Regions from separate parts of the Paenibacillus sp. sgz302191 genome, predicted to be linked through region 2. Evidence: riboswitches for the same ligand, from Rfam matches in the RefSeq annotation. Region 2 holds a riboswitch; the other holds the start of a gene.

Region 1 (4,628 bases), on a different contig from region 2:
TATTCGGCCCCGTGTACAGGTTTCCGTGCCGGTCCGCCTTGTCCGCAGCGACCAGCGCAACGTCGGGAATGAGGTCGACGAACATGCGGGCGTACAGCTCCAAATAAGTATGGATCGCGCCGATTTCCAACTTGCCGTCCTCGACCATTTGGGACATGCGCAGGCTCTGCGGCCCCGAAAAGGAAAAATCGACTTTCCGGGCAATGCCGTATTCGAAAATATCGAGGTGCTCGCGCCGCGAGATGCTGGATATGAGCATATGCAGGCCGTGGATTTTGCCGGGATCGACTTTGGCAAGCGATTCGGACAAAAAAGCGGCTTGCTTCTGATTGTTTCCTTCCAACACGACCCTGTCGCCGGGTAAAATCAGCGCTTCGAGCGCTTCCACGATGCTGCCTGTCGGCAGCAGACGCCCTTCCATCAGCCGGCTTGCCTGCCGCAGCCTCCGCGCTTTTTCGTCGCGCCGCGTCGTCCAGGAGCGCGCCGCTTGCGCATGTATCGTTTGATTCATACCGCATCCTCCTCGTTCGGGGTACTAGGAGTCCGACATCGGACAGACTCCTGTATGTGTATCCTTTTGAAAATAGTATACAGGTAGTCTATACATATCGGATAATATATAATTATGTATAAGAATTATATTCAATATCGAATAGATGAGGGGTTGCCATGGAGCTGCTGCAGCTAAAATATTTTCAAACCGTCGCCAGGCTGGAGCATATGACGAAGGCGGCGGCGGAGCTTCGCATTCCGCAGCCTGCGCTGAGCAAAATGATTTCCGCGCTGGAGAAAGATTTGGATGTCAAACTGTTCTACCGCACCGGAAAATATATTCGTTTGAACGCATATGGCAAAGCGTTCCTCCGAAAAGTGGACACCGCCATCGCGGCTTTGGAGGACGGGAAGAGGGAGATTCGGGATATGTCGGGGGAGACCGGCGGCAGCATCGAGCTTGCCGTTCTGGTCGGCTCGCACCTGCTGCCGGATTTACTCGCTTCCTTCCGGCTAAAGCATCCGCAAATCAGCTTTCACTTGCTGCAGCATGCTTCCCTCGCGGCGATGCGCTCCGATTTCGATCTGTGCCTGTCCTCTTCGCCCGTGCCCATTCAAGGCGTGGAGAGCAGAGCGCTGCTTACGGAGGAAATTTTTCTTGCGGTGCCCTGCGGCCACCGGCTGGCAAGCCGCGGAAAAATCCGGCTGAGCGAAGCGGCGGACGAGGGGTTCGTCAGCCTGCGGCCGGGCAAAAACTTGCGGGAAACGGCGGACGCGCTGTGCCGGCAGGCGGGATTTGCGCCCCGCATCATTTTCGAAAGCGACGACCCTGCGACGGTCCGCGGGTTGATTCGGGCCGGACAAGGCGTCGGCTTCATCCCTTCCGTGACCTGGGGAGGAGCGACCGGCTCGGCCGTCGAGCTGCTTCGGATCGAAGAGCCGAGATGCGAACGCACGATTTGGCTGTCGTGGTCCAAAGACAAGTATCTCACCGAAGCTGCGGCGAGATTCCGCGAATTTACAGCGGACTATTTCAGACAGATGGCGCAGAGAGAACCGGCTGGCCGGCAGGGGACGAGAGCGGATTTTGAAAATAGGTTGTAATTATCTGAAATTTCTGATATAAATAGTTCATCGAAATTTTTGGGCGTGTTACTGGCGTAAACGTGGAGTACCACGAGGGAGCACAGCTTTTATAAAGCCGTACGCCTGGGCAAAGTATTCGGTCATTGACCGGATGCTTTTTTTATTATTTTCAGGGGAGATGAGCCTATGGAGCAGGTACGGCAGGCAAGAAACGTAGCGATATTGATTTTTGAGGGGGTTGAAGTGCTGGATTTTGCGGGCCCGTTCGAAGTGTTTACAACAGGAAGCGGCAGAGGGAAAGACTTCCGGGTCTATACGGTGGCCGAACAGGAGGGACCCGTTGCCGCATCGGGCGGCTTGAGCGTTACCCCGGGGTATACGATCCGCAATTGTCCGCCTCCTGATATTTTGCTCGTACCCGGCGGCCGGGGGGCGCGAAAAGAAATGCATAACGAGACGCTTACCGATTGGATTCGCGAGGCGTCGCGTCAAGCGGAGCTTGTTTTGTCGGTGTGCACCGGGGCTTTAATTTTAGCCAAAGCGAACCTATTGGAAGGATTGAAGCTTACGACGCACCGTCTGGCAATGGACGAATTGCAGGAAGCGGCCCCGAAATCGTCGCAAATATTGGAAGATGTCCGGTATGTGGATAACGGAAAAATAATTTTGTCCGCCGGTGTATCTGCGGGGATCGATATGTCTTTGTACGTTGTAAGCAAGCTGCTTGGAGAAGAAAGACGCCGGGAAACGGCAAACATCATGGAGTGGCAGTAAACCCCCGAAAATCAGCTTGTGGATAAAGTGGCAGGTTAGAGGAACCGGAGGTGGTACAGCCGATCTTCCACAATCCGCGCCTCCCCTGCACGGGTTGTGGCGCTGAAGTGGACACGCCTCTTCTGTTCTGGTTGAGGATCTGGAGCGGGTGGCATGGCGACTCCGCAAGTAGAAAGCCTGCAAAAGTGCAGGCTTTTTCTGCAAAAGTGGTACATTTTGGAGAAAAGCCTGCGATTGTGCAGGAATTTTCGATTGAAACGGGCCTGGGCTCATGTTCGCGGCGAAAAGCCTGCACAATTGCAGGAATTTTTCGTGGACGGCGCATTCGTTGAGCAAAAACTGCACTTTTGCAGGTTTTCTTCGGGCAACGAGGCAGATTGTGCGGTCGGCGCTGACGTGTGGGTTTCTGGACAGCCTGGATAGTGCGGCAATTTCAGTAAAACCGAGTCAGAGCCCCTGTATCCGATGAAAAGCCTGACATTTGCAGAAATGTTCCTTTACCGGCACAGCACTTTCACTAATTTCCCCCTACGCTGCCAGACAAGATGACTGCCGGCTCCGGCCGTGTGCGTTTATGCCTTTTATCATCATGGGTGCCGCCCAGCAGCACGGAGGCTCTTACAGGCATATCCTGCGCAACCAGGCAGGATATGCCGCCGACTCCGGCTTTGCGCTTTTGCGCCACCCAGCAGCACGGAGGCTCTTACAGGTATATCCAGCGCAACCAGGCAGGATATGCCGCCGGCTCCGGCCTTGCGCTTTTGCGCCGCCCAGCGGCACGGAGGCTTCCCTCACCACCCGCGGGGTGGTTTTTTTATTTTGAAAACGCTAAACAAATTTTCCGCTTTATAGGCTATAATAGATGGCATGGCAACAACATATCGAAATATTCGCTCTCAAGCGGAGGAGAGACTGGCTAACGATGGCTAACAGCGTGCTTCAAAAATTAGGCTTGCACATGACCCCGGAGACGAAATACAACTTTTACTGCGATTTCGGCGCCGGCACTTTATTCAGTCTCTTTAATGTCGTTTTCAATCAGTTTTATATTCCGATTGCGATCCGGCAAGGGGCGACCAACCTGGAGGTCGGCATTTTGGCTGCAGCTCCGGCGATCGGCCTGCTGTTTTCGCCGATTTGGGCGTCGCGGATCGAGCAGTCGAGCCCCAAGCCGTTTGTCGTCCTTCCGAGTTTGATCGGGAGGCTGCTTCTGTTGTTTCCGGCTTTTTTCGGACATCCGACAGTGTATGTGGTGACCGCCATCGTCTTTCAGCTTTTAATGGGCATACAGGCGCCGGCTTACGCTGCGCTGGTGACGCGCATGTACCAGCCGGATTTGCGGGGCAGGCTGATGGGCTACGTTCGCGTCGCGATGGGGGCGCTGATGATTCCGCTCGCTTATTTTATCGGCTTCTGGACGGACAAGTCGGGGCCGAGCGGGCCGCTGATCGTTTCCGCCGTAACCGGGGTGCTGTCCATTCTTTCCCTGGCCCGGGTCAAGGAAATAGGCCCGGTCAAGAAGCGCCCGCCGCGCAGCTCGTCCATCCGGGAGCAGTTCAAGCTGGTGAAGGAACACCGGGAGCTGCTTTATTTTTTCGGGGCGACGATGCTTGCCGGTTTCGGCAATATTTTGGCCAGCCCGCTGTACCAGATCATCCAGGTCAAGACGCTGCATTTGAACAATACGGAGATCGGCATTGCGCGGATTTCGTACTATACATGCCTGCTGCTGGCTTATTTTATCGTCGGGTGGGCGATCGACCGGTTCAGCCCCAAGCAGACGCTCGTTTACGGGCTCGGAGCTTACACGGTCGTGCCGCTGCTGTACGGGATTTTCGGCAACTATCCTGCGGTCATTATCGGCAGCGGCATCCAGGGGATCGGCGACGCGATCTGGGATATCGGCATTCTCGCTTACGTATTTCGGGTCACGCCGGGGCGGGAGGCGGTCGTGTTCGGCATGCATTTGATGCTTTTCGGCATTCGCGGGACGATCGCTCCGTTACTCAGCACGGGGCTGTCGAGCCAGGTGCCCGTCGCCGGGCTGTTGATAGCGTCATCGGTTTGCGGATGTATCGGCACCATCATTTTTTTGCTGCAAAAAGGGGACAAGGCGTCCGTCGAATCCGGAATCGCCAAAAATATGTAACAAAGCAGCGGAGATCCGGCAGTCATGCCCGGGTCTCTTTTGCATTTGTATTTACATAATCTATACAATGCATATTCGCCGAATCGCGACGGGAATCCATTATAATGTTCATAAAAAGCCTGATTGC
Region 2 (4,628 bases):
TTATGGGAAATGCTCAAAAAAGCGGCATCCTGGTTTGGCTGATCAAGTGATCAAGCTGATCCCGGCTGATCGGAAGTTGCGGCGAAATCTTATGCCGATGCCGGAAAATGGGCGGAACAACACGCAGTAAGGATGGAACTTAATGTGACTATATATTGGAAATTGGATGCGGACGGCGGGCCGCGGGAGGAACAGGCCGCGATTGCCGAAGCCGCACGGCTGCTTAGAGACGGCGACACCGTAGCTTTTCCGACGGAAACGGTGTACGGGCTTGGCGCGGATGCTACGAGCTCGGAAGCGGTGGCGCGTATTTTCCAAGCCAAAGGCCGCCCGTCGGATAATCCGTTGATCGTTCATATTGCAGATATCCGGCAGTTGGATAACCTCGTAGCGGATTCAGCTGTCACCTACGGGCACCGGTTGTTGATGGAGGCATTTTGGCCGGGACCGCTAACGATCGTGCTGCCTGTGGAAGCGGGCGGCATTTCGCCGCTTGTGACGGCGGGACTTGCTACGGTGGGCGTGCGGATTCCCGACCATCCCGTCGCGCTGCGTCTGCTCCGGGAAGCCGGGTGCCCTGTTGCGGCTCCTAGCGCAAACAGCTCGGGCAGACCGAGCCCTACCGCCGCATCCCACGTCAAGGAGGATCTGGACGGCCGGATCGGCGGCTTGCTGGATGGCGGGCCTACGGGAGTCGGGGTGGAATCGACGGTTATCGAGATCGTCGATAACGAGATGTACATTCTTCGTCCGGGGGGCGTGACGGCGGAACAGCTGCGGGCGGTTCTGCCGGATGTGCAAGTGCACGAACCGGCGAAGGAAGCATGGAGCGAAGAAGCGGAAGCGCCGCGTTCGCCGGGGATGAAATACACGCATTACGCTCCGAAGGGCCGTATGCAAATTGTTCAAGGGGCCGCACCGGATGATGTGGCGGCCTGGATTCAGCGCGATATCGATGCTGCCCGGGAGCGGGGAGAGTCGACAGGCGTCCTCACCTATGAGGAAAATGCGGGAAAGTATCGCGCCGATCTCGTAATTGCCTGCGGCAGCTTGTCTCGCCCAGAGACGGTCGCCCGGGAGCTTTACGCCGCTTTGCGGCGTTTTGACGAAGAGGGCATTGGTTATATTAATGCCGAGGCTTGTCCGGAGGACGGCATCGGCCAGGCGATTATGAATCGTCTGCGCAAAGCGGCCGGTCATCGGCTTGTTCGAGTATAGCTGGCATGATTCCCGGTTTGTCCGCATATCTTGGGAAAGAAACCGTGGACAGGGGGACTGCAGCATGCTCGCATCATCCTTTGCACTTGGGCAGCTACTTACCATCATCATTATGGCGATTGCATTAGGACTAGATGCTTTTTCCCTGGGGATAGGGATCGGTATGAGGGGCGTCCGCTTGCTCGACATTCTCAAAATCAGCGTCGTTATCGGCATTTTTCATATTATTATGCCTTTAATGGGGATGTTCATGGGGCACTACGTCAGCTCTCTTCTGGGACATGTCGCTACTGCTGCGGGGGGCTGCCTGCTGGCTTTGCTGGGGTGCCATATGATATACAGCTCGCTTCGCGGCGGGGAAGCCGTCTCTTTCGACCACCGTACTTTGTGGGGGCTTATTATTTTCGCGCTCAGCGTAAGTATAGACTCTTTCTCGGTGGGGGTATCGCTGGGAATGTTCGCTACGGATATCGTGCTGACGGTGCTTGTATTCGGCGCCTTCGGAGCGCTGATGTCGATTGGCGGCCTGCTCGTAGGCAGACGCGTCGGACACTGGGTCGGCGAGTACGGCGAGGCATTTGGCGGGTTGATTTTGCTCGCATTTGGGATCAAATTTTTGCTGTGATACAATAAAGGGGAGGAGGAGGGGATCATGTTGCGAATACTTTTTGTCTGTACGGGAAATACGTGCCGCAGTCCATTGGCCGAGGGCTTGCTGCGGGTCAAGGTGCAAAAAGAAGGGCTAGCGGCCGAGGTCCGTTCCGCCGGCGTATCCGCTGTTACGGGAGGGGCCATTTCTCACAACAGCGACGCGATTTTGAAAGAAGCGGGTTTCCGGGACAAGATCAGCTCTCTTTTTATTGGGCAGGCCGAGGTGCAGTGGGCGGATTTGATTTTGACGATGACGGTCGGCCACAAGCGTTCGGTTGTTCAGCGTTTTCCGGATGCCGTGGATAAAATTTATACGCTCAAGGAGTACGTGGAGGATAATCCGGACGTGCTGCGCGCGATGGAGGAGCGGGAACGGCTTGCAGCCGAGATTCAGCTCAAACAAGCGCTGGCTCAGACGGTTTCATCCGAAGAAAGAAGCCGGTATTTGCAGCTGGAAAGAAGCATTCCCGATTACGATATTTCCGACCCGTTCGGCGGTTCCATAGACATTTACCGGGCAACGGCCGAGGAAATCGGACAATGTCTGGATAAGCTGGTGCAAAAGCTGCGCGAGCGGCAGAACGGATCGAATTTGCTGGGCCCTTAGGACTGATTCCTAGAAAAGCGGGTTTGGAGCGGATCCGGCGGAATCGGCTTGCCTTGCCTGCGCGAACCCGCCCCGCGGATATCACCTTTACAGGCACGCCGGAATGCGATAAAATAGACGTATTGATTGAGACTCGATGTAACTGGCGACGAGTGGGGTTAACCACAATGGAGCATCGGGTTATACGGCCGGTCGCCTGGGCAAAAGAGCAACGCGCGTACTTTCGCGTGTCCTGCTCTTTTTTTCGTTTTCCGGTGGGTAATGGGCTATAATAGGAAGGACAAATGAATTTTAAAGGAGCGTTTACCGATGAAAATTGCATTGGGTGCGGATCATGCAGGGTATCGTTTGAAAGATGTCATCATTCCTTTTATCGAATCATTAGGCCACCAGGTTTTGGATCTCGGCTGCAGCTGCGCGGATTCCGTCGATTACCCGGATTATGCGCTGGAAGTATGCGAGAAAGTAGTTGCCGGGGAAGTGGATAAAGGCATCCTGATTTGCGGGACAGGCATCGGCATGTCGATTGCCGCCAACAAAGTTCCCGGAATCCGCTGCGCGCTCGTTCACGATCTGTTCTCCGCCAAAGCGACCCGCGAGCATAACGATACGAACGTATTGGCTATGGGCGAGCGCGTCATCGGGCCTGGCGTTGCCGAAGAAATCGTGAAAATTTGGCTGGAAACGGAATTTTCGCAAGGCGTTCGCCACCAGAACCGCATCGGTAAAGTTCAAAAGATCGAAGAGCGCTTCGCGCTTCATCCGTAAGCCGCGGGAGGGAATCCGATGACTGATTCCATTCTGCCTACGATTGCTGAAGCCGTTGAAGCCAATCTGCGTGAGCTGGTTCGGGCAGGGGGGTTGAAGCCCGGACAGCTACTTGTCATCGGCACCAGCACGAGCGAAATACTCGGGCATCGCATCGGCACATCCGGGACGCTGGACGCGGCGGAGCCGATCTTTCAAGCGGCCGGGCGCGTGTGCCGGGAATTCGGGCTGCACGCGGCATTTCAATGCTGCGAGCATCTGAACCGCGCGCTCGTGCTGGAGGAAGACGTGCTCGCGCTGTATCCCCGTCTGGAGCCGGTGTCCGTCATTCCGGTGCCGAAAGCCGGGGGCGCGATGGCGTCCTATGCGTACCGCCATTTTGCCCGGCCCGTAGTCGTCGAGACGATTGAGGCTCACGCCGGGATCGATATCGGCAGCACGCTCATCGGTATGCACCTTCGCCGTGTCGCGGTGCCGGTTCGTCCGCCGGTGCGGAATATCGGCCACGCCTATGTGACTATGGCTTACACGCGGCCGAAGTTGATCGGCGGCATGCGGGCTGTGTACTCGGAGGAGACAGCCGAACAGCAGTACGCTGCCGCGTCTCCGAAAGCGGATTGTTAGTTTCGCTGCGTTTGTACGTTTAAATACAAAGAAGACCAGGGAGGAAACTGAACATGTCTACTAACTTTTTAAGCAAGCAAGATCCGAAAATCGCAGAAGCGATGAACTTGGAACTGGGCCGTCAACGCGACAAAATCGAGCTTATCGCATCCGAAAACATCGTCAGCGAAGCCGTTATGGAAGCTATGGGTACGGTTCTGACGAACAAATACGCGGAAGGCTATCCGGGCAAAAGATACTACGGCGGCTGTGAATACGTCGATATCGTGGAAGATATCGCGCGCGACCGCGCCAAAGAGCTGTTTGGCGCCGAGCATGCGAACGTACAGCCTCATTCAGGCGCGCAAGCGAACATGGCCGTTTATTTGGCCGCATTGAGTCATGGAGACACTGTTCTCGGCATGAACCTGGCACATGGCGGTCATTTGACGCACGGCAGCCCGGTGAACGCTTCCGGCATTTTGTACAATTTCGTCGCTTACGGCGTCAGCGAAAAAGACGGCCGCATCGATTACGACGAAGTCCGCAAAGCGGCATTCAAGCATAAGCCACGCATGCTCGTTGCCGGCGCGAGCGCATATTCGCGCATTATCGATTTTGAAGCGCTGGCTTCCATCGCGAACGACGTAGGCGCATTGTTCTTCGTAGACATGGCGCACATCGCCGGTCTGATTGCCGCAGGCTTGCATCCGAATCCGGTGCCGCACGCCCATTTCGTAACGACTACGACGCACAAAACGCTTCGCGGTCCCCGCGGCGG

The links. Region 2 has a riboswitch for ZMP and ZTP ahead of rpiB (ribose 5-phosphate isomerase B). Riboswitches for the same ligand answer to the same signal wherever they lie in the genome.
Region 1: it holds a riboswitch for ZMP and ZTP, as region 2 does, so the genes downstream of both, AC3G2T_RS20970 (DJ-1/PfpI family protein) here and rpiB (ribose 5-phosphate isomerase B) in region 2, are expected to answer to the same signal.

What each region holds. Positions count from the first base shown of each region.
Region 1 is NZ_JBYLHY010000014.1:131,612-136,239, reverse strand. Features, by position in the region: gene mdcA (malonate decarboxylase subunit alpha) at 1-511, opposite strand, end outside; gene AC3G2T_RS20975 (LysR family transcriptional regulator) at 670-1,596, shown strand; ZMP/ZTP riboswitch at 1,634-1,714, shown strand; gene AC3G2T_RS20970 (DJ-1/PfpI family protein) at 1,765-2,352, shown strand; gene AC3G2T_RS20965 (MFS transporter) at 3,275-4,501, shown strand; gene AC3G2T_RS20960 (cache domain-containing sensor histidine kinase) at 4,606-4,628, shown strand, end outside.
Region 2 is NZ_JBYLHY010000032.1:46,486-51,113, reverse strand. Features, by position in the region: gene spoIIR (stage II sporulation protein R) at 1-42, shown strand, start outside; gene AC3G2T_RS31975 (L-threonylcarbamoyladenylate synthase) at 133-1,218, shown strand; gene AC3G2T_RS31970 (manganese efflux pump MntP) at 1,283-1,843, shown strand; gene AC3G2T_RS31965 (low molecular weight protein arginine phosphatase) at 1,871-2,476, shown strand; ZMP/ZTP riboswitch at 2,605-2,685, shown strand; gene rpiB (ribose 5-phosphate isomerase B) at 2,786-3,244, shown strand; gene AC3G2T_RS31955 (TIGR01440 family protein) at 3,263-3,868, shown strand; gene glyA (serine hydroxymethyltransferase) at 3,922-4,628, shown strand, end outside.